4 regions of the Rhizobium sp. CC-YZS058 genome follow, and region 3 is predicted to be linked to each of the others. Evidence: predicted binding sites of a transcription regulator. Region 3 holds the regulator's gene; each other region holds the start of a gene.
The links. The regulator LexA, encoded in region 3, represses DNA repair genes until DNA is damaged. The targets are predictions, from matches to a motif close to TGTTCNNNNTGTGTTCNG.
Positions count from the first base shown of each region.

Region 1: U8330_RS21285 (DUF2461 family protein) is a predicted target of LexA. The motif match lies at 2,892-2,909, and genes of this name have one in related genera.
Region 2: U8330_RS16575 (DNA recombination protein RmuC) is a predicted target of LexA. The motif match lies at 2,549-2,566, and genes of this name have one in related genera.
Region 4: ruvC (crossover junction endodeoxyribonuclease RuvC) is a predicted target of LexA. The motif match lies at 5,706-5,723, and genes of this name have one in related genera.

Region 1 is NZ_JAYESJ010000003.1:125,545-133,063, forward strand. It holds gene U8330_RS21275 (ANTAR domain-containing response regulator) at 1-441, opposite strand, end outside; gene U8330_RS21280 (spore photoproduct lyase family protein) at 1,124-2,188, opposite strand; gene U8330_RS21285 (DUF2461 family protein) at 2,193-2,843, opposite strand; gene U8330_RS21290 (ABC transporter ATP-binding protein) at 3,008-3,505, opposite strand; gene U8330_RS21295 (DSD1 family PLP-dependent enzyme) at 3,802-4,962, opposite strand; gene U8330_RS21300 (phosphosugar isomerase) at 5,085-6,158, shown strand; gene U8330_RS21305 (ROK family protein) at 6,303-7,466, shown strand; gene U8330_RS21310 (sugar kinase) at 7,463-7,519, opposite strand, start outside.
Region 2 is NZ_JAYESJ010000001.1:3,457,674-3,465,192, forward strand. It holds gene truA (tRNA pseudouridine(38-40) synthase TruA) at 1-302, opposite strand, end outside; gene fmt (methionyl-tRNA formyltransferase) at 302-1,237, opposite strand; gene U8330_RS16565 (AraC family transcriptional regulator) at 1,288-1,905, opposite strand; gene def (peptide deformylase) at 1,941-2,465, opposite strand; gene U8330_RS16575 (DNA recombination protein RmuC) at 2,599-3,771, shown strand; gene U8330_RS16580 (ribokinase) at 3,839-4,738, shown strand; gene U8330_RS16585 (hypothetical protein) at 4,839-5,234, shown strand; gene U8330_RS16590 (nucleoside hydrolase) at 5,305-6,249, opposite strand; gene U8330_RS16595 (Hsp20 family protein) at 6,523-6,951, shown strand; gene U8330_RS16600 (DUF1150 family protein) at 7,096-7,353, shown strand; gene U8330_RS16605 (tRNA (guanosine(46)-N(7))-methyltransferase TrmB) at 7,370-7,519, opposite strand, start outside.
Region 3 is NZ_JAYESJ010000001.1:1,902,760-1,910,278, reverse strand. It holds gene U8330_RS09090 (deoxyribodipyrimidine photo-lyase) at 1-480, opposite strand, end outside; gene U8330_RS09085 (hypothetical protein) at 621-800, opposite strand; tRNA gene U8330_RS09080 (tRNA-Asn) at 897-971, opposite strand; gene U8330_RS09075 (hypothetical protein) at 1,180-1,461, shown strand; gene U8330_RS09070 (hypothetical protein) at 1,567-1,938, opposite strand; gene U8330_RS09065 (hypothetical protein) at 2,136-2,354, shown strand; gene lexA (transcriptional repressor LexA) at 2,478-3,215, shown strand; gene U8330_RS09055 (hypothetical protein) at 3,748-3,990, shown strand; gene U8330_RS09050 (hypothetical protein) at 4,103-4,225, shown strand; tRNA gene U8330_RS09045 (tRNA-Cys) at 4,347-4,420, shown strand; tRNA gene U8330_RS09040 (tRNA-Lys) at 4,566-4,641, opposite strand; gene U8330_RS09035 (cytochrome c biogenesis CcdA family protein) at 5,010-5,759, shown strand; gene U8330_RS09030 (AEC family transporter) at 5,767-6,735, shown strand; gene U8330_RS09025 (UbiH/UbiF family hydroxylase) at 6,732-7,519, opposite strand, start outside.
Region 4 is NZ_JAYESJ010000001.1:584,190-591,708, reverse strand. It holds gene U8330_RS02785 (DMT family transporter) at 1-572, opposite strand, end outside; gene U8330_RS02780 (adenylosuccinate synthase) at 861-2,159, shown strand; gene U8330_RS02775 (hypothetical protein) at 2,226-5,084, shown strand; gene ruvC (crossover junction endodeoxyribonuclease RuvC) at 5,148-5,663, opposite strand; gene U8330_RS02765 (LLM class flavin-dependent oxidoreductase) at 5,811-6,827, shown strand; gene U8330_RS02760 (YebC/PmpR family DNA-binding transcriptional regulator) at 6,910-7,519, opposite strand, start outside.

The DNA of each region.
Region 1 (7,519 bases), on a different contig from region 3:
CTTGCGCTCCTCGAGCGCCGTCCGCGCTTCGGCCAGCTCGCGCTGGAGGCGGCTGAAAGCGTTGAAGCGGCTGACGGCCATGTCGAGGATCGGCTTGATCCTCTCCTTCTTCAGCCCGTCGACGACATAGGCCGAGACGCCGGCATCGACCGCCGCCTCGATGGACGCCGTGTCCGAGCGATCGACGAACATGGCGATCGGCCGAGAGATCATGCGGGTCAGCTGGAACATGTGCTCCATCATGTCCCGATTGGGGTTCTCGATGTCGATGATGATCACGTCGGGATCCATCGTCTCGATCAGCCGTGCCACCCCCTGCATTTCGTGGATCACACTGACCTGCAGATGCCCTGCCTCCTTCAATCCCTCCTCGATGATCGAAGCGCGGATGGTGTTTTCATCGATGACCAGGATCCTCAGATCAATGGATTTCTTCGTCATCGGCAACGGAGGCCTGCCGCCGTTGCGTGTTTGAGAACAGCGATGCCTATGCAGGACGCAGGACGCAGCCTGAATCCAGAAGCACAGCGTCTCCACGGTATGGCGATCACATCCTCCCCCTCATCTGCAATCATCATCGTTGTTCGTGCCTCGTCACGACACGCCAACGTCCAAGGCTACTGGGCTCGAGGTGACACGCGCTCGGTTCCCCTCATCTATTTTCTGAACGCACGCAATTTTCGAGCCAGTTTTCCTCATCGACCTCTCGGAGAACAGGTTCTGTTGATCGGTCTCTCCTGACGAAGGCTCGACCACTCGACCTTACCATCACATCTGGACTGCAGCGGCTCTGGCCCTTCATTCAAGAGCAAGGCGGCTGGCGCCCGGTTTTCCGCTGGACGACCAGTCTTCCCGTCGCCGCGACTGGGGCTGCCACGCTTGCCGTTTAGGCACCGGGCGACTTGATACATCCCGCCAATTGCCAGATCTCGTTCCTTCCCTTGATCCGGGCCGGCGAAGCTGACCGATATCACCTCGCCGCTTCGGTCCCGATCTCGACGCACCGATCAGAGATGTCCATCCGAAGAGGCCGGCCATGTCGGCGTGCTGGTCATCATCGATCGGATCAAGGTCTGCGAAAGTCGAACGGCGAAGGTCCAAAGCAAGATTGAACCCTCTCCTCTCAGAACGCGTAGCGAACCTCGCAGTAAGGCATGGCGTCACCGAGCCAACCGATGAAACGATCGAGCCATTGCCGTTTCCAGGCCGCCTTATAGCGCAGGTTCCGCATGCCGGACTGGCTCCACTTCTGCTCCTGGATGTCTGGCCGCCATAGCCACTCTTCCGCACGAGGATGCCATTGCAGATTGACCTCGTGCAGCCCTTCATTGTGCGTGAGAAAGATGATTTCGCATTTGAGCTGCGCTTTCGCTGCCGGCGAAAGAACGTCGTTAAGCTCGGAAAACAGGCCCTTCCATTCCGCCTCCCAGGTTTCATGGACGATGACCGGCGAGAAGTTGACGTGGACCTCGTATCCTGCTGCGACGAAGTCGTTGATGGAGGCGATCCGCTCACTCATGGGCGAGGTACGGATGTCGACGATCTTGGCGATGGTTTCGGGCATGAGGGAGAAGCGAACCCGCGTGCGGCCCTGGGGATCGTAGTTGAGAAGGTCGCGGTTGACATATTTGGTGGCAAACGAGCCCTTGGCGCCGGGAATCGAACGGAACGCTGCGACGAGATCGCGGACATTGTCGGACAGAGACGCATCGACCGAGAGATCGCCGTTCTCGCCGAGGTCATAGACCCAGTCGATCGGATCGATCGTGTTCGGCTCCGTCTTTGGCCCGAGCTTCTTGGCATGGCGGGTCAGCGCACGGGTGATATCGTCGATGTTGACGAAGATGCTGATCGGATTGGCATAGCCTTTCCGCCGCCCGACGTAGCAATAGGCACACGCCATCGCGCACCCATTGGATGATGACGGCGCGATGAAGTCGGCCGAACGACCATTCGGCCGCATGGCAACACCCTTCTTGACACCCAGGACCAGCGTGTCGCGCTTCACTTTAAGCCAATCCTCGGCGAGCGCTGGATCCGAAAGTTGCGGGATGTTCCAATGGCTTGCGACCTCGACGCGCTTTGCGTCGGGAAACCGGGCAAGGACCTCGCGACCGCAAGGATAGTCGCGAACAGTCGGTTCCATGTAGATCAGCGTGGGGTCGATCAGTGTGCGGGGAAGCGCCATGCGGTTATCCAGCCTCGGGAAGCCTCGTCGTGGCACGATTGATGTAATCGACCAGGGCGCGGGCAGCGGCGAAGGATTTGACGGTTTCTTCTACCAGGCTGGTGGACATCAATCTCTCGTCCGAAACGCTGCGACAGGCACCAAAGTTCTTCAGGTTGAAAAAATCGAGCGCATCATGGTTTTTGACATAGCCTTTGGCATCGGCATCGTGTCCACCGGTCAGGCCATTCGGGAAATATGTTCGGAACAGCGGACCCTCGACGATGCCTCGCCATTTCCCGGTATGGCTCGCAATCGTTTGCCGGAGAATGCGGGCGAGGCGCGGCGGAGGCAACAACGCGCCGCCCCCACTGTAGGAACAGCCGGGTGAAATCCGCATGAAGTAGGTCGCGGCCGCATTCTTCGAGCGCGATACCCGCACGGCAATCGACCCTATTCCCTTCGCGATCGGTGCTCTGGCCAGGCATTTTCGCGGGTCAAGGTTGGCTTCCATAATGCGAGGATCCAGCAAGCCGGCACGTGCGATCAGCTGCGATGTCAACTCCATCAGGTCACGCCGCGCGGACTTGAGCCGGCTCTCGTTGTCGCTGAGCCACTCGGCTCCCTGATCGCAGGAAGCCTCCGACAGAAAGTTCAAGGTCGATTGATCGATCATTTCCGTTCCGAACGCACCTTACCACTGCTCGCACTCTTGACGCAGCACTGGAACAGAAAAGGAACAGAAATATGTTCGAAGCCGCTGTATGCTGACCGACCGGTCGTTGCGGGGACGCTTGCGGGTGGAGACCGGACGGCGGCCCTGTCGCCACCTTGGCCGTGTCAGATCTCGAAATGATCGAGCGACGCCCAGACCCGCTCCGTCAAATCCCGAAAACGGGCATTCCTTCGCAGCGCGACGGGATCGCGCGGGCGTTCGAGGTCGATCGCAAGGTCGAGCTTGATCCGGCCTGGTCTGGAGGAGAACACGATGACGCGGTCGGACAGCGTGACAGCCTCTTCGATGTCATGAGTCACGAAGAGAACGGACGCCTTGTGGCGGGACCAGACGCGCAGCAGCTCTCGGCCCATGGCGGCTTTGGTTTGCGAATCCAAGGCACCGAACGGCTCGTCAAGCAGATAGAGGTGCGGCTCGTAGGCCATGAGACGGCCGAGGGCAACGCGCTGCCGCATGCCGCCCGACAGCTCGTGCGGGAGATGGTTCTCGAAGGAGCCGATCAGCTCTGTCACGACGGCGCCGATCAGCGAAAGGCCAATGCCGATCCGCAAGGACGCGATGACCCATTGCACCAGCCAGGGAAAAATGACCTTTCGCAGCATATGATGGAGATTATAGGTATTTTGATTGCGTCTTTCGGGTGTGTGACGTTTGCAGGGCAGAAGGTCTGAATGGTCGTCGCGCTGTAAATATGTCGGTTCTGGTTGCGGTCGCCCAGACAGTCTTGGGACCGTCAACGACGTCTGCTCGGCGTATCGGCGATCCGCAGAGTGGCGAGGTGACGGCCGAATGTCGTCTCGACAGCACCCGTCGTTGGCGCGCGACGGGAGGATCGGTCGACGAGGCTCGGGCGCTGTCCACCATGCCTGTTCAAGGGCATGATCTCGCCCTGAGAGCCCTACCAGATCTTGCCGCGTGCCGTCACCGGCCAGAGCGTCTCGACGCGATCGCGGCGCAGGCCGACATACCAGTCATGGAGATTGACGGTAGGATCACAATGGCCCGGCACGAGTTTGAGCCGCTCGCCAAGACGAAGCGTACCTGCCGGGTCGTCGATCTGGCCATGCTCGTCTGATATTCCGCTGAAGGCAAGATCGGGGCGGCCGAAGACAGTTGGCAGGCCGCTATCGACAGCATGGGCCTTCAGCCCGGCATCGCAGACGACGCGGCCGGGTGCAGCGCGGCTCATCACCGATGTCAGAACAAAGAGCGCATGCTCGAAGCCGCCAAGCGGACCACCCCCTTGCCCGATGATCCGCGCGTAATCCGCGTCCATGAAGATATAAGAGCCGCATTGCAGCTCTGTATAGAGACCGGAGGTCCCCTCGAGGTCGAAGCTCCCGGTGCCTGCCCCGCCGACAATGCGGCAAATCAAGCCGACGTCGGCCAACATGGAGACGGTCCGGGCAGCCTTCTCCGTCGAGGCCGCAATGGCCGCACGTCGCTCGGCGGGATCCGCTATGTGCTGCGCCTTCCCGTGATAGGCCTGGATGCCGGCAAAAACGAGATGCGGTGCAGCATCGACCGCTTGCGCCAGCGCCACGGCCGATGCGCCCGGCTCCACGCCGCATCGCCCGGCGCCGCAGTCGATTTCGACGAGCACGTCGAGTGAGACGCCATGGCGCGCCATGATCCGCGAGAGATCGGCGACATTGTCCGCATCATCGACGCAGACGGCCATCCGCGCCCTCCCGGCAAGACGCGCCAGGCGCTCGATCTTCTTTTCTCCGATGACTTCATTGGAGACGAGAATGTCCGCGACGCCGCCTCGCACCAGCACTTCTGCTTCCGCCACCTTCTGGCAGCAAACGCCGCATGCGCCGCCTGCCTCCATTTGATAGAGCGCGATCGCTGCCGATTTGTGGGTTTTCGCGTGGGCTCGGAGCCGCACGCCCATCTGCTCACTCGCCACGCGCATCCGGGCGACGTTCCGCTCGAACGCGTCGAGATCGATCACAAGCGCCGGCGTCTCGATCTGGTCGAACCGATCGCCGACGGTGCAGGGCATGTCATAGCCGACCTCGCCTCCGGGTTCGCCAACCGTTTCGATCTCGAGCATCGCGTCGCTCCTCCAGAAAAGCAATTTACAGATTAGTTAGTTTACATTACTAACTCGCATAGGCCCTGTCCAGTATCGGGACCGACGGCTTCCAGGCAGGCCCTGGTGCGCCTCCGGATCCGATGGTCGATGCCCGCAACACCGGCCCGGCCGCCAGTCCGCAGCCTATCAAGGAGATCGTTTTGGAGCGTTTGCCCTTTCGCGACGCAGTCGCGCAACAACCTCAAGCCCTGCGAGAAGCACTCGTCAGTCTTCGCAGAACTCTGCAAACGTCCGATCTTGCAGCGCTTCGCGCGGGCACGATCGCCATCGTCGGCATCGGCGCCAGCTTCTACGCCGGCCTTGTTGCCGCGGCTCAGTTCCGCCGCCAAGGCCTGCGCGCCTTCGCCTTCGCCGGTGGCGAGCTCTATGACGCTGCCGACAATGCAGCCGACGCCTATATCGCCGTCTCCGCTTCCGGACGAAGCGTCGAGCCTGCCAAAGCCGCCGGCCTTCGCGACAAGGCCGTGACCATCGGCATCGCCAAGACGGCCGAAAGCCCGCTGGCCGCGGCTGTCGGCACGATGATCGGCACCGGCAGCGGCATCGACAGCGGCCCGAACACGACGAGCTATCTCGGCTCCCTGCTGGCGCTTGGCCTGATCGCAGATCGAGAAGGTCAGCCATCCAACACGAACTGGGACGCACTTGCCGACGATTTCGAGACGCTCGGCACGACGATCGCCGATTCGGTCAGGAAGGCGAGCGCGCTTCTTGCCGGCAAGCGGTCGATCGACTGTGTGGGCGCCAACGCCCAGCTCGGCACAGCCGGCTACGCGGCGTTGTTGCTGCGCGAGGCCGTGCGCGTTCCGGCACAGAACTGGGACACGCTCAACTACCTTCATGGCCCGATGGAGCCGAACGATGCCAACACGGGCGTCATCCTTTTCGGCGACGGCCGGGAGCGGCAACTGGCGGAGGACCTCTCAGGCTTCGGTATACCGACTGTGTTGGTGACAAGCGCTTCGGTCGACGATCGCGAAAACCTCGTCGTGATCCGCATTCCGGCCACGAAAAACGGGATCCTGGCCGCCATCTATGCAGCCCTTCCCACGCAGATCATGATGCAGGATCTCGCCGAGGGCGTCGGCCTGCCGAAATGCGAGTTCCGCTACCGCCAGACGGACACCAAGCTGCCGTTGGCCGATCACGCCTGAGCCCGCCTGTGGCCTGCGACGGCGCCCCGTCGCAGGCCTGACCATCCGTCGATGGCTGCTCACCGCCGAGGCGCGCTCTGCGTGACAAGCTGTGCCAATCAGCACTAGAATGGCAGCGTCTGCCTCTTCCCACAGCGAGCCTTCTTGACCCGACCCGTCGATTTCCCCTTGCCCCTGACCGAGAGCGCCCGGGCGGTCTTTCACCGTATCGTCGAGGTGGGCCAGGCCACCCGCCCGATGCTGTCGAGCGCACTGGAATTCTCCAAACCGACCATGTCGGCCGCCATCCTGGAACTCAGCAATCTTGGCCTCGTCCATCCGACCGGCACGACCCAGGGCGCGACTGGGCGCACCGCGACACTCTACGGCCTTGGCCATGAGGTCGGTTATGTGATCGGCGTCGATGCGGGCGTCACTCAGGTGCGCGCGATCGCACAGACATTGGACGGAACCATCCTCGCCGAGGTGGACCAGCCTTTGCCGCCAGCTGGTCGGATGACCCGCGACACTGGCAAGGCCGTGCAGACTGCACTGCAGGAACTTCGCCAGCTGGAGAGCAATCCCCGCCGCCCATTGCGAGCGATCTCACTCGCGGTCCCGGTCATCGTTTCGGAAAATCACCCGGAACTTGCCTCCGGGCTGGACGAGATCAAGGCCTCGATCGGCGACAGTGCCGGCGCCGAGATCGTGCTCGAGAACAACGTGAATTGTGCTGCGATCGCCGAGATGGATCTGGGTGCGGCCAGGGGCCGCTCCTCCTTCGCTTTCCTGCAGGTCGGCGTCAACATCGGCCTTGGCCTGATCCATGAGGGTCGCCTTTTGCGCGGCGCGAACGGCGCAGCGGGGGAAGTGACCCGCCTCCCCTTCCCCTTTGCCCCGAAGTCCAGGCCTCGCCGGCGCGGGCTCGAGGATCACATCAGCTCGCTCTCGCTCATGGAGCGAGTCCGAGCCGACTGGACGGAGACAACGCCGGCGCCGAACGATGCCCGAGACCTGTTCCGTCTCGCGGACGAGGGCGCGCCTTCTGCACTCCGTCATGTCGAGCGCCATGCCCGGGATATCGGGCTCGTCGCCGCGTCCGTCGTCGCGATCTGCGATCCTGGACTGATCGTCCTTGGCGGCGGGGTCGGGCAAAACGGTATTCTCGTGCCGATCATCGAGGACCTGATCGCAGAGCTCGCCTGGCCGACCGAGGTGATTACCACGGAATTGCCGGTGCGAGGCACAGTGCTCGGCGCCTCGCAGCTTGCCATGCGGCGCGCCGTCAAAATGCTGACCGGCGACGAGCATCGCAGGCGCGTTGGTTAGGGCATCGCGGCCATCCGGGACGTATCGGAGGCGGTTTGCTCCGTGAGTGTTTG
Region 2 (7,519 bases), 1.6 Mb from region 3:
CCCTCGTCCACCGCCGCCACATCGAGGATCGCCACCTGCTCGCCGGCCTGGCCGAGATGGGCATTGAGCGCATTGCGCAGCGTGTCCGGCTTCCAGTCGCGGGAAAGATCGGCATGGGCCACCTGCCCGCGCGCGTGAACGCCGGAATCCGTGCGCCCGGCGCCACGGATCGACACGGTTTCGCCGGTCAGGCGCAGGATCGCGCCTTCGATCGCCCCCTGAACCGAAGCGCCGTTCTCCTGCCGCTGCCAGCCGACATAGGACCAGCCGTCATACTCCACCGTCATGCGGAAGCGCGGCATCAGAACAGCCTTGTTCCGGCCGGAACGGGCGTGCCGCGGCGGAAGGTTTCCGCATCGAGCACCTTGCCGCCGGCCTTCTGCAGCCGCGTCAGCCGCACGGCGCCATGCCCGCAGGCGATCGTCAGATCGTCGAACAGCGCCGTGCCGACCGTCCCGCTTGCCGTCTCGATTGTCGAGCCGAGCACTTTGACCCGTTCGCGCCGACCACCCACCTCCAGCTCGAACCAGGCGCCGGGCGCGGGGGAAAGGCCGCGAATATGGTCGTGAACCTCCCTGGCCGGCCGGGAGAAATCGATATGGGTTTCCCCCTTGTCGATCTTGGCGGCGTAGAGCACGCCCTCTTCCGGCTGCGGCGTTAGCGCCAGCGCACCCGCTTCGAGCCGGTCCATCGCCTGGCGCATCAGCCGGGCGCTGACCAGCTTCAGCCGGTCGTGCAGTTCGCCGGCCGTCATGTCGGTCTGGATCGGCACGATCTCGCTCAGGGCCACGGGGCCGGTGTCCAGCCCCTTCTCCATCTTCATCACCATCATGCCGGTTTTCCGGTCGCCGGCCATGATCGCCCGCTGGATCGGCGCGGCACCGCGCCAGCGTGGCAGCAGCGAGGCATGGCCGTTGTAGCAGCCGAGCCGGGTCCCCTCCAGAATGGCCTGCGGCAGCAGCAGGCCATAGGCAACCACGACCGCGACATCCGCTTCGAAGGCGCGAAAGGTCTCGCGGTCCGCCTCGTCCTTGAAGTTCACGGGCGTCAGTACCGGCTTGCCGAGCAGCTCTGCCGCCTGGTGAACGGGCGACTTCTGCAGATCGAGCCCACGCCGCCCGCCGGGGCGCGGCGGCTGGGTATAGATGGCCACGACCTCATGGCCGGCCTCGGCAAGCGCGGCCAGGGTCGGCACGGAAAAATCCGGCGTTCCCATGAAGATGATGCGAAGCGACATGGCGCAGTCCCGTGTTGGAGGATCGTTCAAACCCCCTTCCGCGCCATAGATCAAGCCTTTTTTGCCGCCCGGAAGGCACTCGGGCTCACGCCCGCCACGCGCAGGAACTCGCGGTTGAAGTTGGATTTGGTCATGAACCCGGCCTCGAGCGCCAGCTGCGTCACCGGCATGTCGGTCTCAATGAGCAGCGCCTGCGCCTGGGCGACCCGCAGGCCGTTCACGTAAGCTGATACCGACATTCCATGCACCCGGTTGATGGCCTGCGAAACGGCGCGGGCAGGTCGCTTGACCCGGCGGGCGAGACGCATGAGGTTCAGTTCGAGATCGCGGTAGAGCGCCGTCTCCAGCATCAGCCGATCGATCTCCGCGGCGATCGCCGCATCCTCGGCGGTTGCGACGAGATCCGCACCGCCCGTCGCGTCGCCGGAACGCTCGGCATCCTCCTCCTCCGGCAAGGGCGGACGATCCGCCCCTCCCGGTTCCGCGAAGGCGGCCGCCCAGGAAAAGAGCGCAAGGCTGATCGTTGTTCCCGTGGAAACGACGAGGCCGCCACCGTCGGCACGGCCATCAGCTATGTCATGGAGGCGACCGCATCCCGGATCGACAGCCGGCTGCCCAACACGCAAGGCGCCAAGCCGGAGATCGCGATCCGCGGCAGCATGTTGCATGCAACGATCCGATAGGCTTCGTGCGGCTCGGCCTGTCAGATCGCCTTCGACCCGCGCATCTTCGCCGCTTTGGTGAATTTGCGGATGACCATTTCCCGCTTCAGCTTGGAAATATGGTCGATGAACAGCACGCCGTTCAGATGGTCGATCTCATGCTGGAGGCAGGTGGCGAGCAGGCCATCGGCCTCCATCTGCCGCTCCGCTCCTTCGCGGTCGAGATAGCGTAGCGTAATGGCAGCCGGACGTTCGACCTCCGCATAATAGTCGGGGATCGAGAGACAGCCTTCCTCATAGGTCGAGCGCGCCTCGGAGGAGCCGAGAATTTCCGGATTGATGAAGACCTGCGGCGCCTTCTCCTCGCCCTCCTTCGCCACGTCGATCACCAGCATGCGGCGCGGCACGCCGATCTGGATGGCGGCAAGGCCGATGCCGGGCGCATCATACATGGTCTCGAGCATATCGTCGGCGAGCCGCTTCACGGCGTCGTCAACGCGCTCCAGCGGCGCGGAGACCTGGCGGAGGACGGGATCGGGAAGGATGATGAGCGGCTTGATGGTCATGGCGCTCTGATAACCGATCTTTTCCGGCCTGGGAATTGTTCGAACGGTGGCCAATCGCTGAAATCGCGCGCAAAACGTCTCGATGTTCTTGCTTTGATCTGGAATTTGCCTGCGATCCTGTTAGCCTCATGCCATGACAGAGCTGCTTTCTCCCCTCGCCGCCGCCACCGGATTGCCGCCGGCTGGTCTTCTCCTTGCGCTCGCCGTCTGCGCACTCGTCCTTCTTGCCCTCCTCATTCTGGCTGTCACCGCGCGGGGTGCCCGCCGCCGCGCGGTGGAATCGGACCAGCGCATGGCGGCGCTTCTGGCAGCCCAGGGCGAAATGCAGGGCCGGATGGCGACGCTGGCCGAGATCTTCGGCAGCCGCCAGTCCGAGCTCAATCAGTCGCTCAACCAGCGCCTCGACGGGATGACCCAGCGGATCGGCGCCACGATCGGCGAGCAGACCCGCACGACGCATGAGAACCTGCGCCGCCTGCAGGAGCGGCTGGCGGTGATCGACGCCGCGCAGACCAATATCCAGACGCTGGCGAAGGACATGGCCGGGCTGCAGCAAATTCTCGCCAACAAGCAGACGCGTGGTGCCTTCGGCCAGGGTAGAATGGAGGCGATCGTCGCCGATGGCCTGCCGCAGGGCGGCTATGCCTTCCAGGCGACGCTTTCGAACGGCGCCCGACCCGACTGCACGATCCGCATGCCGAACGGGCAGCCGCAGCTGGTGATCGACGCCAAGTTTCCGCTGGAAGCCTGGAACGCCATGCGCGCAGCCAAGGATCCGGAGCTGGCGCGCGCGAGCGCCCAGCAGTTCCGGCGGGACATGGATGTCCATATCCGCGATATTTCCAGCAAATATCTGATCGCCGGCGAAACCCAGGAAACCGCCTTTCTCTTCGTTCCCTCCGAATCGATCTTTGCGGATATCCACGAGCATTTCGAAAGCCTGGTGCAGAAGGCGCACAAGGCGCGGGTCGTCATCGTCTCGCCTTCGCTGCTCATGCTGTCGATCCAGGTGGTGCAGTCGATCTCGCGCGACCAGCGGATGCGCGAGCAGGCACATCTGATCCAGAACGAGGTGGTCCGGCTGATGGAGGATCTGACGCGGCTGGACGACCGGGTGCGCAAGCTCCACGGCCACTTCACCGCCACGCAGAAGGATGTGGACGATATTCTTATCTCCTCCGACAAGGTAAAGCGCCGCGGCACCCGGATCGAGGCGCTGGAACTCGGCGAGCCCGCGGCACAGCCGGCCCCCGCCGCCGAACCGCGGCTCGGCGCATTGAAGCTGCGCGTGGTTGACGAGGACTGATCGGCTCGGGCAGTGTCGCGCCCCATGCGTCGGAACGGCGCAGAAGGCATGTCAGCGGGAGGTTCCTATGATCACGGTGTTCGGCTCCATCAATATGGATCTCATCGCCACCACGGCGCGGCTGCCGAAGCCGGGCGAAACGGTGGAAGGCAACGGCTTTTCCACCGCCGCCGGCGGCAAGGGTGCCAACCAGGCGCTGGCGGCGACACGCGCCGGCGCCGGCGTGCGCATGGCCGGGGCCGTCGGATCCGACAGTTTCGCCAAGGACGCGCTGGCCCTGATGCGGGCAGCGGGAACGGATTTGAGCGCGGTGAAGACCGCCGATCTGCCAACCGGCACGGCCCATATCCTGGTCGGCGGCGACGGGGAGAACATGATCGTCGTCGTGGCCGGGGCGAATGGCACCATGACGGACGCCGATGCGCGCGCCACCGTCGCCGCACTGTCGCCCACTGACACGCTGGTGCTGCAGCTCGAGATCCCGACCGGCGCGGTGGAGACGGCGCTGACGGAGGCGCGGGCCCGCAAGATCCGCTCGATCATCAACATCGCGCCGCTGACCGAGCACGCCGCCGCCCTTGGCCGCATGGCGGCGATCGTCGTTGCCAACGAAACCGAGTTCGAGCGCCTGGCCGGTCGAGACCGCCTTTCCTCCGAGGAGCGGGAACTTGCGATGCGCACGCTGGTCGAGGAAACCGGCCAGACCGTCATCGTTACGCTCGGCGCGGACGGCGTCATCGCCCTTCACGAAGGTGCCTTCTACCGTGCCAAGGGGCTGGTGATCGAGCCGGTCGACACGGTGGGCGCCGGCGACACCTTCTGTGGCTATCTGGCGGCGGGGCTCGATGCCGGTCTCGCCTTTGAAGAGGCGCTGTCGCGCGCGGCGATTGCCGGATCGCTCGCCTGCCTGAAGCCCGGCGCCCAACCGGCGATCCCGCTGGCAAGCGAGGTGGACGCCGCCCTTTGAGGGCGCCGCTCGTCTGCTGAGACGGTGCGTGACCAGCCTGCGGATGCGCTGTGCGCTATCGGAACCAATGCAGGCGGAGCGGCGTTAAGGGACGTCTTAAATGAACCTTGGCATTCGGCGCATCCGCACCCTGAACTCACGCGCCGAAGTGCCGCATTGGAGAACCCTGATGGCACCGTCCGCCGATTCCGAAATCACTGCGCTTCGCGAGGAAGTCTCCCGCCTGTCGAAGATCATCTCTGCCCAGAGCGCCCGCGCCTATAGCGACACCCGCGACCGCGCCAACGAGGCCTATGAAGCCGCTCTCCCGCATGCCCGCCGCGCCCTTGAGCAGGTCAAGGCCGAAGGCAGCGCCGTGGCGGAAGCGACCCGCGAACATCCTGTCGGCATTGGCGGCGTCGTGATTCTGGCGACCGCGCTCGGCATGGTGGTCGGCTATGCACTGGGTGCCGCCACCCAGTCCGAGCCGCGCAGCTGGTGGCGCAACTATTTCTGAGACGGGGCTGCGGCCCGATCGCAGCCTGTTCACGCCGCGCGTCCGAAGCGAAGCGCGGCGTCGTCCTGTTCTACAGCCGGGCTAGACGCTCGGTCAGCAGGTCGAAGAAGCCCTGATCGTCGACGAAGCGCATGACCTTGGCATTGTGCGGCCGCTTGGTCACCTGCCACCAGTCCACCACCGTCATGCCGACGGTCAGCTCGGACTGGGTCTCGATCTCGACATTGCAGTCGCGACCGGTGAAGAGCTCCGGCCGGATCAGATAGGCCGTCACGGTCGGATCATGCAGCGGCCCACCATCTGTGCCGTACTTCTCCACATCGAACCGCTCGAAGAAGTCCAGCATCTCGGCCATGGCGACGGCCGGCCGCGTGCCGATCGCCCGGATCTTGTCGACCCGCACCTTCAGCGTCAGCAGGCGGTGCGTGACATCGAGCGGCATCATGACGATCGGGATACCGGATTTGAAGACCATGTCGGCCGCTTCGGGATCGACATAGATGTTGAATTCGGCGGCGGGCGTAATGTTGCCGCCCTCGAAGAACCCGCCGCCCATCATAACCAGCTCGCGCACGCGGGATGCGACGTCGGGCGCCTTCTGCAGCACGAGCGCGATATTGGTCAAAGCCCCGAGCGTGCAGAGCGTGACGCTGCCTTCCGGTTCGCGCCGCAGAGTGTCGATGATGAAGTCGACCGCATGCCCCTCCTGAAGCGGCATGGTCGGCTCGGGAAGGGTCGGGCCGTCGAGGCCTGTTGCCCCGTGCACATATTCCGCCGTGATCAGCGGGCGCTTGAGCGGGCGGTCGGCGCCTGCATAGACCTTGATGTCCGGCCGGCTGCAGAGCTCGCAGATGACGCGGACATTGCGCTGCGTCCAGCTGAGCGGCACATTGCCGGCGACGGCCGTGATGCCGAGAACCTCGATCTCCTCCGGGCTTGCCAAGGCCAGCATGATGGCCGCGGCGTCATCCTGCCCGGGATCGGTGTCGATGATGATCTTTCTCGGCTGGCTCATGCACGGGTCCTTTCCCATCGTCGTTGTCACATGCGCTGGCCCGCGCGGGTTCGCCCCGAACCGCAGGCGCCCAGTCGCCTCGGCTCATGCGTGCCGCATCGCCCTGCGAACCGCAATCGCTTTCTCGCTCACCGACGGCCTCAATTCACCGTGACGCGGCACCTGTGGCTCGGCGCGCCGCTTGCGGAAGTGCCGTCCGCCACCCATATTTCCGCCGTGACGGAGGCTGCCGTGCAGGTCCGTCCCTGTCGCTTGCATTTTCAAGGACGAGACATGACGCGCGTGACGCCTTTTTCGAGCCCGCTGATGCTGGGTTTCGACACGATGGAAAAGACCCTGGAGCGGATTGCCAAGGGCAATGACGGCTACCCTCCCTACAATATCGAGCGCGTGCGCAGCAGCCTCGCAGGCGAGCCGGATCTCCTGCGAATCACGCTTGCCGTGGCGGGCTTCTCCGAGGACGATCTCGACGTCACGGTGGAGGAGAACCAGCTGATCATCCGCGGTCGCCAGACCGAAGTGGAGGACCGCGACTATCTCCACCGCGGCATCGCCTCCCGCCAATTCCAGCGCATGTTCGTGCTGGCGGACGGCATGGAGGTTCGCGGCGCGCAGTTGCGCAACGGCCTGCTCTCCGTCGATCTCATCCGCCCGGAACCGCTCCGCATGGTAAAGAAAATTAATATTTTGGTCTCAGAGTGAGATCACCGGCAGATGAGGCTTTGCCGGCTGCAAGGCTGGCGACGCTGGTGCTGATTTTCGCCAAATCCTCGCATGAAAACACAATCGGATGGTCCTGCGCATGAGCCCTTCGGGCTCCTCTGCCACCGGCCACGGAGAGAGTTCATGGGATTGAAGCACGTCAGCAACCGTTTGTCGAAAACCGATCTGGCCCATCTTGGCTCCGGCGAAGTCGGCTATATCCGCAAGATGCGCTCCGACGAGGTCTCCCGCTGCTTCCCCGAAGCGCCGTCCATGGAACCGGGGCTCGACCTCTGGGCGCTGTTCGGCGCCGACGGCACGCCGATCCTTTTGACCGACAACCGCTCGAGCACCTTCTTCAAGGCTGCCGAAGACGATCTGAAGACCGTTACGCTTCACTAAGCCGGCCTGTCGCCGCCTAGACCCTCTCGAACGTCAGATAGGCCGAAGCCCGTCCCTCGCGGCGGGCTTTCGCTTCGTAGCGCGTGCTCGGCCAGGTCTTGAACGGGGTCTTCCAATCCGCAGCATTGCGCGCCGTCCAGCGGAAGGCCAAGTGGTCGCGGCAATG
Region 3 (7,519 bases):
CGCCCGCCAGAACGGGGTGTAGACGCGGTAGGGCCCGCCCGTCTTGGTGCGGACCTTGGTAGGTTCGTGGAGAAGTGCGCCGGCAAAGCTTTCCGTTTCGATGCTCTTCTCGCGAAGCGCAGCCTCCAGCGCCGTATCAATCTCTGCGCCCGCCGGGTCGTAGCGGCGGTTCCAGTAGACGGCGGACGCACCGGTTCGTTCGACCAATCTCGGCACGATGTCGATCGCCTCGCCACGGCGCAGGATCAGCGGCGCGCCAAGGCGTTTCAGGTCGTCGCTGAGGGCGGCGAGGGAATGATGCAGCCACCAGGCCTGTGCCTCGCCCAAGGGGCCGGATTCGCCAGGCTCGAGGATGTAAAGAGGGAGGACGGCGCGCCCGGAAGCGACCGCGGCGGCGAGCGCACGATTGTCATCGGTCCGCAGGTCCTTTCGGAACCACAGGATGACCGTTCCCGTCTCCGCCCGCTGTGCCTTCGCCATTGTCCCCGCCATCCTCTATCCGCCGCTGTCTACGGCAGACGAGAAGGGGTGGATCAGGGATCACGGAAAAACAAGATGTTGCTGCGTTTATCCGAAACGACTTTTCAAGAATGATGCCGAGCTCACTGAGACGGCAGACGTCAGAGCGCCCCGCCCGTCACAGGGTTGACCACTGGTCGTTCCGCCTCGTCCGGTGTGCCGCTGGGGACTGCGAAAGGAGGTGCGACAGGCGCATCTTCTTTCTGCTCGGCCTCATCCGCTCGCTCAATCACGTCTTTCGGCGACGATTGTTCGACGTCCGTCCGCTTCTCATCCACCATCGTCCACCTCCGTCAAAGACAAGAGGAAGGCGGGACTGCACGGATAGTTCCCGGAGAGGATGGATGAAGGGATTAGGGAAGGAAAGAGCCAGTAAATGGCTCCCCGGGCCGGATTCGAACCGGCGACCTGTCGATTAACAGTCGAATGCTCTACCGCTGAGCTACCAGGGAACATCTGCGCCGCAGAAGTGATGCTGCTATTACAAACGCTTTCTCGATTTGCCAAGCGCTTTTTCAAAAAAACTTGCCGCCCTGTGGATGAATGCCCATCTTCGCTGCGCATCCCGCGCGGCCCGAGAGACGGGCTATTGCCGCGCGAGACGGCGGCGCGCCCACGCAGGCGCGGGATGCCGTGTGAAACGAAATGAAAGGAAGAGGCATGTCGGATGCCGAAAACCGGGTTCGTCCCGCGGCGCCGCCGCATCTTCAGCTGGGGTCATGGCGGATTCGCTTGCCGCGCTCCCGCTGGCTGCGGGTGCTGATCGGGGTCCTGTTCGTGCTGTTCGGCTGTCTCGGCTTCCTGCCGATCCTCGGCTTCTGGATGATCCCCGTCGGCCTGATCGTCCTGTCGCACGACTTCGCCAGCGTCAGGCGCCGACGCCGCCGCTTTGCCGTCTGGTGGGGTCGACGCCGGCAGGCGAAGGAACAGGCATCGTCATAAGTCACCGATTGAAGCGCTGAAAAGGCAATGGCCCGCACGAGGCGGGCCATGTGAGACTTCACGACCGTAGCTGCTACGGGCCGGTGTACCCGTCAACCAGAGAGCTTACGGCTGCTGCGCCGCGCCGCCGCTCCCGGTCTGCGGTGTAGGATCGCGATCGGCGGGAGCCGGCTGCATGGCTTCGCCAGCCGGCGGCGTATTATCGACCGTGCCTTGGTTCGGGGTTGTGGCGCTCGTATCGTTCGGTGTCGCTGCCGGAGCCGTCTGCCGCGTGGTCGCGGCGTCGTTGTCGACGCTTTCGCCGTAAAATTCCGCGATTCCCCACGCGAGGGCTGCGAGCACCAGTCCGCCGATCAGCACCTTCAAGACCGGCGAACCCTGTCTGCCCTGCCGGGCTTCCGTCGGGGAAAGGGTCACCTTCTTGTTCAGTTCGCTGGTGTTGCGCACGTCGCCGCGCTCGTCGACTACCTTGGCCATGATGTCTCCTCAGGCCGGCTCAGCCGGCGGTTTGATTGCTGGAAGAACGCAACCAAGCCTGTTGTGTTCCCGCAGGCCTCGGCATCGCGAGTCTCTCTCCCTTCCCATTTCGTCGCGACTCGATTCGTGATAGAGAAAGCATGTCGCTGATTTGCGGAGGAGCAAGCGGGCGACCTGTCTGCATTCGGGAGGACGACATGCAGTATTCCGTTCAATTCTTTACATGGACCCCGCGCGAGGGCGTGCACCAGGTTGGCCAGACCATTGCCGTCGAGGCGGTCAACGCCAAGCTCGCCGCTGTCACGCTGCTCGGCGTGCCCCTCGACGAGACGGGCGCCAGCAACAGGCTGGCGGCGCGGGTGTGGGGACGCGAGAATGAGGAGAGGGCGGACTGCGTCTGCTTTTTCTACCATTAGCGTCGGCCGGTGCTCGTGGGCTCGAAACGCGATCCGTTTTTCGCTGATTGAGGGCCTTGTGGAACACATAAGGAACAGCTAGTCTCGTTCTTGATTTGTTTCCAGCGATTCCGGAGCCTCGCCATGCTGACGCGCAAGCAACAGGAACTCTTGATCTTCATCCATGAGCGGCTGAAGGAATCCGGTGTTCCCCCCTCCTTCGACGAGATGAAGGACGCGCTGGCGCTCGCTTCCAAATCCGGCATTCACCGGCTGATCACCGCGCTGGAGGAGCGCGGCTTCATTCGGCGTCTGCCGAACCGGGCTCGTGCGCTGGAGGTGATACGGCTGCCGGAGGCCTATGGCGCCCCGAGCAAGGAACCGCGCCGCAGCTTTTCGCCGAGCGTCATTCAGGGAAGCTTGGGGCAGGAGCCGGCCGCGCCCGCCGCCGCACCGTCCGCGCGGGGTCGGCCCGTTGCGCCGGGCAACGACAACAACAGCGTCTCCGTTCCGGTCATGGGCCGGATTGCAGCGGGTGTGCCGATCTCGGCGATCCAGAACAACACGCATGACATCGCCGTGCCGCTCGACATGATCGGCGTCGGCGAACATTACGCGCTCGAGGTCAAAGGCGATTCGATGATCGAGGCCGGTATTCTCGACGGCGATACGGTCATCATCCGCAACGCCAACAGCGCGAGCCCCGGTGAGATCGTCGTGGCGCTGGTCGATGACGAGGAGGCGACGCTGAAGCGCTTCCGCCGAAAGGGCGCCTCCATCGCACTCGAAGCCGCCAATCCGGCGTATGAGACGCGAATCTTCGGCCCCGAGCGGGTCAAGATCCAGGGCCTTCTGGTCGGCCTGATCCGCCGCTACCACTGACGGTTCACGGGAAAAGGGCAGGCAGGCCGTGCCTGCCTCCCAGCCTGCTCGGTCCGCCTTTCAGACCGTCACCGTCGGTCGATATCGCCATCGCCGCGGATGAACAGCATGCCAACGGCGCCGAAGACGACGACGGCCTGCAGAATAAACATTGGCCATTCCTGTGCCATGCCGAACCTCCCGGGCGCGCCTGCTGCTGCCTACTGCTTACGATCGCGGCGCGCTCGCTCCTCGACCAGACCTAGCGCGCCGTCCGTCCCTTAGAAGGGTGGCGCGGGTGATGGCGATCTCCGCGACCGATGCTGGACGAGAGAGCCTGCGTTTCGCCTTCCCGGCATTGCGGGCTTTGCGACCGGTCTCCCGCATCCACTCTCGCGCCCGTCCGTCCGCGCTCATCGAAGCGAGCCATTCGCTTGTTGCACGGCAAGCTTGTGCAGGGATCGTGCCTGGCTGCGGAACCGCAAGCCCTTTGGCACGTTTGCTGCTCGAATTCGAACGGCGGACATGATGATCGCCGGATGGGGACATGACCATGCCCGGCACAAACGCCGTCCTAGAAGTGCTTGCCTTCGACCGCGCCCCGGATGGCGGCTTGGCCCTGGTCGAGCCGACGATTTCCGCGGCGAGCGAAGATGAAGCGAGGCACGTTGCCCTTCGCCTGGCTGACCAGCATGCCGGCGCTGTCGCGCTGCGCCGGGACACGAGCCCGGCCGTCGGTGAAAGCAGCGCGCCCGTCGTTCTGTTCCAAGCCGGCGAGATCGGCGATTTCGACTAGCGGGATCGTCCCGATCCACTGCTGCCGTTCGCTTCTTCAGAACACGACCACACACCATTCCAGTTTGCCTCCCGCTGCCATCCCTGGCGCGGCCTGCCGAAAGGGTATCTCCATGCGTTTCATCTTCGTTGGCATGATCGTCTCCGTCCTTTCCATCCTTGCGCTGAAATACGCCAACAACGACATCGGTCAGGCAGTGCCGCTGATGAACCCGCAGGCGGTTTCGAGCCTCTGATCCGTCGCGTCATGGGCGAGGAGACGCGGGCGGGGAAAAGTGCGGCCCGCACCGGCTTGCCTCTTGCGATTTCTCGCGGATGGCTCTAAACGCACGCCACGGCTTGTTTATGAGCCTGTGAGGCCTCGTGGCGGAGTGGTGACGCAGAGGACTGCAAATCCTTGTACCCCGGTTCAATTCCGGGCGAGGCCTCCAAAACTCTCCACATCATGATAGAAGTTTGATTGTTGCCATCGTTTGGCCGCGCCATCCGCGAAGGGGACGGCGCATCTCCCGGCTCCGCAAACGATGCCCGCCAGTCCCGTTCAATTTGCGTGTTTTTTTCGTAATTTGACGAAGATGGTGAGCGCGCAGGGATTCGAACCCTGGACCTACTGATTAAAAGTCAGTTGCTCTACCGACTGAGCTACGCGCTCTTCCAGATCCGGCACGGCCGGCGAAAGTGGGCGGAGATATGCATAGGCCGGCCCGCGGGGTCAACCCATAAAAGCCTCTTCGCTGTTTTTCCATCGGCCTCTCTCGGCAGCGACCGAGCGCGACTCCCCAGCAGCATTCCGCCGGCGGACCTTCGCGACGCCGTTCATCCTGATCGTCCAATCCCTCGTCGCGCGATCCCCGGTCGTGTTGCCGCAGGGAGGGTGAGACGGTTTCCAAGGGGCGATGGGAGCGGTAGAGGGGAGGGGCTGGCAGGGGTGCGGCCATGGTCGGTCCCGCCAGTGACTTCATGCCGGCGCGGGCTTGGCGCGGCGCGACGTCGGTTCGATTGACATGCCAGGAGTTGCCGGTGGCCATTGCCGAAATCCCGATCGTCTATGCGCTTCTCGCCGGGGCGCTCTCTTTCCTGTCACCTTGCGTGCTGCCGCTGGTCCCGCCCTATCTCTGCTATATGGCGGGCGTATCGATGGATCAGTTCCGCGAAGGCGGCGGCCCGGCGGCTGCGGGTCAGGTGCGGCGGGCGGTGTTCGTCACCGCGGTGCTGTTCACGCTCGGTTTTGCCACGGTCTTCGTCGCGCTCGGGGTCGGTGCGTCGAGCCTCGGCATGCTGCTGCGCCAGCACATGGACGTGCTGTCGCGGCTCGGCGGCTTCGTCGTCATTCTGATGGGTCTGCATTTTCTGGGCGTCCTCCGCATCCCCCTGCTTGCCCGAGAGGCCCGATTCCAGGGCGCAGGCAAGCCGGCGACGCTTTCCGGCGCCTATGTGATGGGTCTCGCCTTCGGCTTCGGCTGGACGCCGTGCATCGGTCCGGTTCTCGGCACCATTCTCGGCGTTGCCGCGGCACGCGACACTGTGGGGCAGGGTGCCGCGCTTCTCGCCGTCTATTCGCTCGGCCTCGCCGTTCCCTTCTGGATCGCGGCCGGGTTCTCCGGCGCCTTCATGGGCTTCCTCACCCGCTTTCGCCGACACCTGGGACTGGTGGAAAAGATCATGGGCGCTTTGCTGGTGCTTTCCGGCCTCGCCTTCCTGTTCGGCTTCGTCAGCAGCGTCGCGATCTGGTTCCAGGAGAGTTTTCCCATCCTGATGAAAATCGGGTGAGGCGACCGTGGCCTCGCTTCTCGCGCTCGTTCTCCCGTTCTTCGGCCTCATCCTGCTTGGCTATCTCGCCGCGCGCTTCACGCCGCTGCGCCATGCCGGGGCCGATGGTCTTGCCTGGCTGAACGCCTATGTCCTCTACCTCGCCCTGCCGGCCCTGTTCTTCACGCTCATTTCCCGTACGCCGATCGAGGAACTCGCGCGGTTCGATTTCATCGCGGTCGATCTGGCGGCCACCTACGCTGTCTTCCTTCTGGTCTTTCTTCTCTCCCGGCTGGTGCGCGGCAATGGAATCGCCGGATCGACGGTTCAGGGCCTGGCCGGCTGCTATGGAAATATCGGCTATATGGGACCGGGTATTGCGCTGCTGGCGCTTGGCGAGAAGGCGGCCGTGCCGGTTGCCCTCATCTTCTCCTTCGAGAATGTCGCCCATTTCATCGCCGCTCCGGCGATGATGGCGCTCGCCGGCGGAGAGACCGCTCGCCCGCTTCGGCTGGCCGGCCAGGTGGCGCGGCGCATCCTGCTGCATCCCTTCATCCTGGCGACCCTGATCGGCGTCGGCGCCGCCGGATTGCACCTGCAGCCGCCGGCCGCTCTCGACCGGCTGATTGCCATGCTCTCGCCAACGGCGGCACCCTGCGCGCTGTTTGCCATGGGCGTGACGCTGGGCCTGCGGCCGCTGACGCGCGTGCCGGCCGAAATCTTCTACATCGTCCCGGCCAAGCTGCTCCTCCACCCGATCCTCGTCGGTCTCGCTCTGCTGCTGGTCGGCGGCTTCGACCCGCTCTGGGTTGAGGCGGCGGTGCTGATGGCCGCCCTGCCGACGGCGGCCAGCGTCTATGTCATCGCCGAGCAATATCAGCTTTGGCAGCAGAGAGCCTCGGCGACCATCCTCATCTCGACCGGTCTCTCGGTCGTCACCGTGAGCGGGCTGATCTATCTCCTGCATGCCGGCATCTTGCCGACCGCGCTCCGCTAGGCGCGGCGCGAGAAGCGGGGAAGGGCGTCGCGCAGCGTGCGACCAATCTCCTCCAGCGCCGCGCCAGGCCGGAGCCCTTCGCGCATCAGCAGGTTGCGCAGCGGCGGGGCCGAGGCCAGCGCCTGCAACCCGCCGGCGCGCAGAAGCTGCACGGGCAGCAGGCCGGTCAGAAGCGAGCGATTGAGCAGATCGACGCTCATGGTCCGACTGACGACATCGGCGCGGCGGCGCGCATCGTAGCGGGCACCGAACTCGGCGCCGAGCTGCGATGTCTGCGCCACGAGCTCGCTCAGCGCCGTGACATCGCGGAGACTGAGGTTGAGCCCCTGCGCGCCGATCGGCGGGAAGGCATGCGCCGCTTCGCCAATAAAGACGGCGCGGCCGGCACCGAGACGTTGCGCCGTCAGCCCGGAAAGCGGGAAGCTTTGCGGCGCAGCCTCGACTGTCACCTTTCCGAGCATGGACTGCATGCGCCGCTCCACGGCAAGCGACAGCTCTGTCAGCGGCAAGGCGGCGATGCGCGCGGCATCGAGCGGCTTCATGACCCAGACGAGGCTCGACCGATCGCCCGGCAGCGGCACCTGCGTGAAGGGCCCATCGGCCGTGTGGAACTCGGTCGAGACGGTCATGTGCGGCTGCTCGTGTGCGAAATTCATGACCAAAGCCGTCTGCGGATAGGACCATTCCCGCGCCTCGACGCCCGCCGCCTTGCGCACCTTGGAACGCTTGCCGTCAGCACCCGCCACCAGGTCGGCCGAAAGAAGCTGCCCGTCGCTCAAGTGCA
Region 4 (7,519 bases), 1.3 Mb from region 3:
GCGGAAAAGGCGGAGACGGCAATCAGGCTCTTCCAGTGGATGGCCGGCTTGTAGCGCAGCGACACGGTGTAGCCGGCATAGACGAGCACCGCGAACAGCATCAGCACATCACCCTGGTTGAGGTCGAGCGCCAGGAGCCGCCGCGGATCGCCATGCGTTGCCGTCAGCACGACGCCGAACAGGGTGATGACGAAGCCGATCCATTGCGCGGCCGAGACGCGCATGCGGAAGAGCAGGAAGTTCATGGCGAAGATCACCATGGGAATGCCTGCCTGCTCGATCACCACATTGATGGCCGTGGTGAACTGCAGCGCCGAATAGAGCGCGACGTTGAAGGCCGTGAAGCCGATCGCGCCATAGAGGAACAGCAGCGCCCAATGGCGCCGGATCTCCGGCCAATCCTCGCGCACCTGCCTGGAGGTAAAAAGGGCAAGCAGCGTGCAGGCGACCGTCCAGCGGATGCCGGTCAGCAGCATGGGGCTGATATGGCCGACGGCGATCTTTCCAGCGACCGAATTGCCGCCCCAGATAAAGGTGGTGATGGCGAGAAGAAGATAGGCCTTGGCATTCACGAGGGAGGTTCCGGCAGCATTCGGCAGGGCTTGGCGCAGACATAGGCCCGCCATTCTCCTCTGCAAGCGCGCCTTCGAACGGCATCGGGCATTCAAAGCCATGCAAAAACCCTGATTCCCTAGGGCGCAGGGTCGCTTTTGAAGATGCAACAGATTATAGATGCGCGGGTTTATGGCCTGTTGCCCCGGAAAAGGCGCGCGCGGGCCAAAGTTTTTTCGTGATGCGCAGGCATGGCCTGGGTGAGGAAGCGTGGCGCTTCCCGCAATTGAAGGACAGGAAGTGGGTCTATGACGAATGTCGTGGTGGTCGGCTCGCAATGGGGCGACGAAGGCAAGGGCAAGATCGTCGATTGGCTTTCGGAGCGTGCCGATATCGTCGTGCGTTTCCAGGGCGGGCATAATGCCGGCCACACGCTGGTCATCGACGGTGTCAGCTACAAGCTGTCGCTGCTGCCCTCCGGCGTCGTTCGTCCGGGCAAGCTCGCCGTCATCGGCAATGGCGTCGTCATCGACCCGCATGCCCTGGTGGCGGAAATCGAGAAGCTCGACGGCCAGGGCGTGACCATTACGCCCGAGAATCTGCGGATCGCCGACAATGCGACCCTGATCCTGTCGCTGCATCGCGAGCTCGACGGCATCCGCGAGGATGCTGCTTCCAACAGCGGCACGAAGATCGGCACCACGCGGCGCGGCATCGGCCCGGCATATGAAGACAAGGTCGGCCGCCGTGCGATCCGCGTCATGGACCTCGCCGATCCGTCCACCCTGCCCGCCAAGGTCGACCGGCTGCTGACGCATCACAATGCACTGCGCCGCGGCCTGAACGAACCGGAAGTCAGCCACGCCGCCATCATGGACGAACTGACCTCGGTCGCCGCCCGCGTCCTGCCTTTCATGGATACGGTCTGGCTGCTGCTCGACCGCCAGCGCCGCCGCGGCGCGCGCATCCTGTTCGAAGGCGCGCAGGGCACGCTGCTCGACATCGACCACGGCACCTATCCTTTCGTCACCTCGTCCAACACGGTGGCCGGCCAGGCGGCTGCCGGATCCGGCATGGGTCCCGGCTCGCTCGGCTATGTGCTCGGCATCACGAAGGCCTACACGACCCGCGTCGGCGAAGGTCCCTTCCCGACCGAACTGAAGGACGAGATCGGCCAGTTCCTGGGCGAGCGCGGTCATGAATTCGGCACGGTCACCGGCCGCAAGCGCCGCTGTGGCTGGTTCGATGCTGCCCTGGTGCGCCAGTCGGTCGCCGCCAACGGCATCACCGGCATCGCGCTCACCAAGCTGGACGTTCTGGACGGCCTCGAAGAGCTGAAGATCTGCGTCGGGTACAAACTCGACGGCGTCGAGATCGACCATCTGCCGGCGAGCCAGGCGGCCCAGGCCCGGGTCGAGCCGGTCTATGTGACGCTCGAAGGCTGGAAGGAATCCACCGTCGGCGCACGCAGCTGGGCGGATCTTCCCGCCCAGGCGATCAAATATGTCCGGCAGGTCGAGGAACTGATCGGCGCGCCGGTCGCTCTTCTCTCCACGAGCCCCGAACGGGACGACACCATACTTGTGACGGACCCCTTTGAGGACTAGTTTGTAGGATCAAGGACTTGGAGACGGCCGCCCCGGCCTCTCCTTCCGCGTTTCAAGAGAGTGTACATGGCGGATTTTGTAGCAGTCATTCGCAGGACCGTTGACGGGCTGTCCGACAACAGCCCGGACATGCGTGCGAAGGTCTACGAGAAGGCGCGCGGCGCCGTCCGCCGTCAGCTGGAAGGCATGAAGCCGCGTCCCTCGGACGACATGATCGACCGGCAGATGGCCAAGCTCGAGGCGGCGATCGGCGAGGTGGAATCCGCCCATGCCGCTCCCGAAGAGCCGGATGTCTTCGACGACACCCCCGCGGCGACCGACTTCGAGCAGCCTCCGGTTCCCTATGATGTGTCCTCCGCCGAGCAGCGCGATCTGCCCGCGACGACGCATGCGCCGGAACCCGAAGCAGACACCGAACCCCACGAAGAGCCGCACGCCGAGCCGGCACCGCGCGAGCTTCCGCCCGCACCCGTGATCCTGCCGGTTGCCGTGGCGCCCGAGCCCGTCGCGCCGGAACCCAGCGAACCGCAAAGTTGGGACGAACCGCCCGCCTGGGCCGAGACACCGGCCGAGGACGAGCCCGCCCAGAACGGCTGGCCGGAGGTGGAAGCGGTCGAGAATCGCTCTCCAACCGCGCCCTATGACGATCGCGCCTCCGACGCATCCGCGGAAGAGCACCCGCCGGTTGAAGCCTACGACCCGATTGTGGCTCCCACGCCGCATGGCGACGAGACCTATTGGGAAGAGCCGCGCCAGGAAGAGTCCCCCGAGGAAGAGCTCAGAGAGGAAGAGTTCCGAGAAGTTAGGCCGCACGAAACCGCCAGCAATGCAGCGCTGGCAGCCGGCACAGTGGCCGTTCCTGTCGCTCTTGCCGCGCATGACCCGAACGACGAGCCCGTCAGGGATACGGACGCCCCGTCGCCGATGGTTCATGAGGACCAGTCGGCGGACAATCCTGTCGATCCGGCGCCGACCCCGGTTGAAGCCGAGGTCTACGACGAAAACGATGCGGAGGCGCTGCCGGCCGAAGAGGACGACCATTGGGCGCGTGAAGAGCAGACGCCTTCGCCTGCCTTTGACCATGCCGATCCCGTTGCCGATGCCGAGCCCGTCGTGGCAATGCCATCCGCGTCCTATGATCTCGACGACCATATTCGCGCGCCCGTTTCCCAGCCGGTGGATGTCCCGATGGCGCGTGACGAACCGGCCGCCATGCCGTCTGCCGAGTGGGAATTGCCCGAATGGCAGGATTCCGCCCCCGGAGATTCGCGCGCCGTCGAACCGCATCCGGTCGTCACGGCGCATGTGGAGCAGCCCTGGACGCAGCCTGTCGACGAGGACGCGATCCTCGACGAATTCGAGGCACTGGCCGGTTCCGGCGTCACCGCTACGCCTGTTGTTGCCCCGCCTGCAGCCGACGCCATCGACGCGCGCTCCCACGAGCCCGTTTCGCCGGTCGAGATCGATCCCCTGGACCTGCCGCCGGTTTCCGGTGGTGTGACGCCGGACGGCGAGCCTGCCTCCAGCTGGTCGCTGGACGAGGCCGACCCGTTCCACCAGCCGACCCGCGAAGCCGGTGACGCCAGCGCCGACAGCGCGATTTCCGACTGGTCCTGGCCGGTGGATCGAAGCGCCGTCACTTCAGCTCCGGTCGAGGAAACCGAAGACAGCCGCCGCGAGAGCTGGGACGAGATCGACGCCCTGCTCGGCGCCGGAGCGGCCGGAACGGCCGCCGGCGCCGCGGCCGGCGCCTATGAAAGCCCGGCAGCGTCTGCCGAACCGGCGCCCATGGCCCGTCCCGCATCTTATCGCGCCGAGCCGAAGAAATCCGCCTTCAGCGTCAAGCGGATCCTGACGACGGTCGTGCTGCTGCTGCTTCTCGGCGGCGGCGGCTATGCCTATTGGATGAATCGCGACACGATGAACGGCTGGATCGCCGAGCTGGTCGCCTCCGTCAATACACCGCCGCCCCAGCAAACGGTGAACGGCACCAATTCAAACGGCACATCCACCACGGCTGCAAGCGGCGGCGGCAGCACGACGCCTGCGACCGAGGTGGCCTCGGCAACACCGAGCAACAAGTTTACCCAGCGGCTTCAGCCGGACGGCACCGAAGTGGATGAAGGCCCGGCCCAGGTGGCCGGCAGCGCGCCTCAGAACGAGGAAGGCAAGTCCGTCGCCGCGCAGACGGAAGCAAGCCGCCCGACCGAGACAGCCGATGCCGGCGCCACAGCGGCACCGGAGGCCACCACCACGGATGCGCCGGCCGCCGATGCCGGGGCAACACCGCCGGTGACGACGGCGCCTGCTGCCGATACGACCGCGCAGACCGCGCCGCCGGATCAGACGACGACGCAGATGCCGGCCGGCGCGCAGAAGATGTTCCTCTACGAGGAGCGGCTGGGCCAGACAGCGCCGACCGCGATCGAGGGCGGGGTTGCCTGGTCCTTGAAGGAGGAAGCCCCCTCCGAGGGCCAGCGGCCGGAGCCAGTCATCCAGGCGCAGATCAGCGTGCCGGATCGTGGCCTGACCGCGCTGATGACGATCAAGCGCAACGCCGACAGCTCGCTGCCGGCCAGCCACACGATCGAATTCGTCTTTTCCCTGCCGGAAAACTTCGAAGGCGGCAGCATCGACAGCGTGCAGCGCGTGGCCATGAAGCGCACCGAGCAGGACCGCGGCGATCCGCTGATCGCCGTGCCCGCGAAGATCACCGACGATTTCTACATGATCGCGCTGAACGACTTCCCGGAAGCGGTGACGACCAATCTCGATCTCCTGCGCACCCGCAACTGGATCGATATTCCACTGACCTACCGCAACGGCCGCCGGGCGCTGCTGACGCTTGAAAAGGGTCCGGCCGGCAGCGACGCCTTCGACAAGGCGCTCGCCAGTTGGGGCACTGCCCGACCGGCCGGCCAGTAAAGCCGCAGACGAGCCGCGCGCGGAAAATCCCTTCCGCGCCGGCTGGCACAGGTTCATTTCTGATCAGGCAAGCATCGCCGCGATTCGGCCCTTGAGGCTCTGGCGGTTGTGGGCATGGCAGATGGCAATGGCCAAGGCGTCGGCCGCATCATTGCCCTTGAAGGTCGCCTTCGGCATCAGCACCTTCAGCATCATGTGGATCTGCTGCTTCTCGCCGTGTCCGACGCCGATCACTGCCTTCTTCACCGCATTCGGCGCATATTCGGCGACCGGCAGGCCGGCGCGGGCCGGCACCAGCATGGCGATACCACGCGCCTGACCGAGCTTCAGCGTTGCCACGGCATCCTTGTTGACGAAGGTCTGCTCTACGGCCGCCTCGTCGGGCTGGAAGGCATGCACCACCTCCGCGAGACCGTCATGCAGTTGGCAAAGCCGGGACGCGAGATCCATGTCGCCATCGGAGGTAACCGTTCCGGAATCGACGAAGCGCAGCGAATTGCCGAGCGATTCCACGATGCCCCAGCCGGTGCGGCGGAGGCCCGGATCGATGCCGATGATGCGAATCGCTGCGGTCTGCATATGTCACTCCTAGTCAGGATGGCCGAACGCTGCCAGTAAAATGTGAACAAAGGGGAAACACCACCACGCGGCGAAACCTTCCTCTTTAATTCCGCTTTTGGCGCGCCTACATGAACGGGACTGCAGGTCAGACCGAAGGCACGTCCCATGATCCCCTTTTCCCTTCTCGATCTCTCGCCGGTCACCGAAGGCAGCAGCATCGGCGATGCGCTGAACAATTCGCGCCGGCTGGCGCAGGAGGCCGAGGCCCACGACTATAAGCGTGTCTGGCTGGCCGAGCACCATGGCATGATCGGCATTGCCAGCGCCGCGACCGCGCTGGTCATCTCCCACGTCGCGGCCGGCACGAAGAGCATCCGCGTCGGCTCCGGCGGCATCATGCTGCCCAATCATTCGCCGCTGGTCATTGCGGAGCAATTCGGCACGCTCGAGGCGCTTTACCCAGGCCGGATCGATCTTGGGCTTGGGCGCGCGCCCGGCACCGACATGCGCACCGCGCAGGCGCTTCGCCGTAATCTCGAAGGGAGCGGCAACGACTTCCCGAACGACGTGGTGGAACTGCAGGCGCTGCTCGGCCCGGCCCAGCCCGGCCAGATCGTGGCAACGCCGGGGGCCGATGCGCAAGTTCCGATCTGGCTGCTCGGCTCCAGCCATTACAGCGCGCAGCTGGCCGGCATGCTGGGCCTGCCCTTTGCCTTCGCGTCGCATTTCGCGCCGGACATGCTGTTTTCCGCGCTGGAGATCTACCGCGAGCGCTTCGAGCCATCGGCCGTTCTCGACAAGCCCTATGCCATGGTCGGCATCATGGGGGTCGGAGCGGAAACGGACGATGAGGCTGCTCACCTCTTCACCTCCATGCAGCAATCCTTCTTGGCCTTGCGGCGCAATGCGCGCGGCAAGTTCCCCGCCCCGGTCGACAGCATGGAGTCACGGTGGAATGCGGCGGAGAAGGCGTTCGTCGACCACGCCATGACCTATGCGGTCGTCGGCGGCCCGGACACGCTAAAGCGCAAGCTCGGCGCCTTCCTAAAGCAAACCCAGGCCGACGAGCTGATCGTCTCCATGCCGATCTTCGATATGGAGGCGCGCTTGGCCTCGGTTCGCCATTTTGCTGCGGCACGCGACGCGCTGGCCGGCGACGCGAGCGCCAGCCGCGCGGCGTAAGGCCCAGAACTTTGTCGGTAAAAAAAGAGCGCGCCCCGGTCTGCCGGTGGCGCGCTCTTTGCAGTTCGGAATGGTCGGTCGCTCAGGCCGAAAGCTTGGCGAGCACTTCGTCCGACACTTCGAAATTGGCGTAGACGGTCTGGACGTCGTCATCGTCTTCCAGCGTCTCGATGAGCTTCATCAGCGATTCCGCCCGCTCTTCGTCGACGGGGATCGTGTTCTGCGGCTTCCAGATGGCTTTCACCGTTTCTGCCTCACCGAGCGTGGCCTCCAGCGCCTTGGACACCTCGCCGATATCCTCGAAGCCGCAGATGATGGTGTGGCCGTCCTCGTCGCTGGTCACATCGTCCGCACCGGCTTCGATGGCCGCTTCCATCACCGCATCCGGGCTGCCCACGGAGGCCTTGTAGGTGATTTCGCCGACGCGATCGAAGGAGAAGGAGACCGAACCGGTTTCACCCAGCGCCCCGCCGCCCTTGGTGAAGGTGGAGCGGACCGAGGAGGCGGTACGGTTGCGGTTGTCGGTCAGGGCCTCGACGATGACGGCGACGCCGCCAGGGCCGTAGCCTTCGTAGCGGACTTCGTCATAGCTTTCGCCATCGGCGCCCGATGCCTTCTTGATGGCGCGCTCGATATTGTCCTTCGGCATGGACTGGGCCTTGGCGTTCTGGATCGCCAGGCGCAAACGGGCG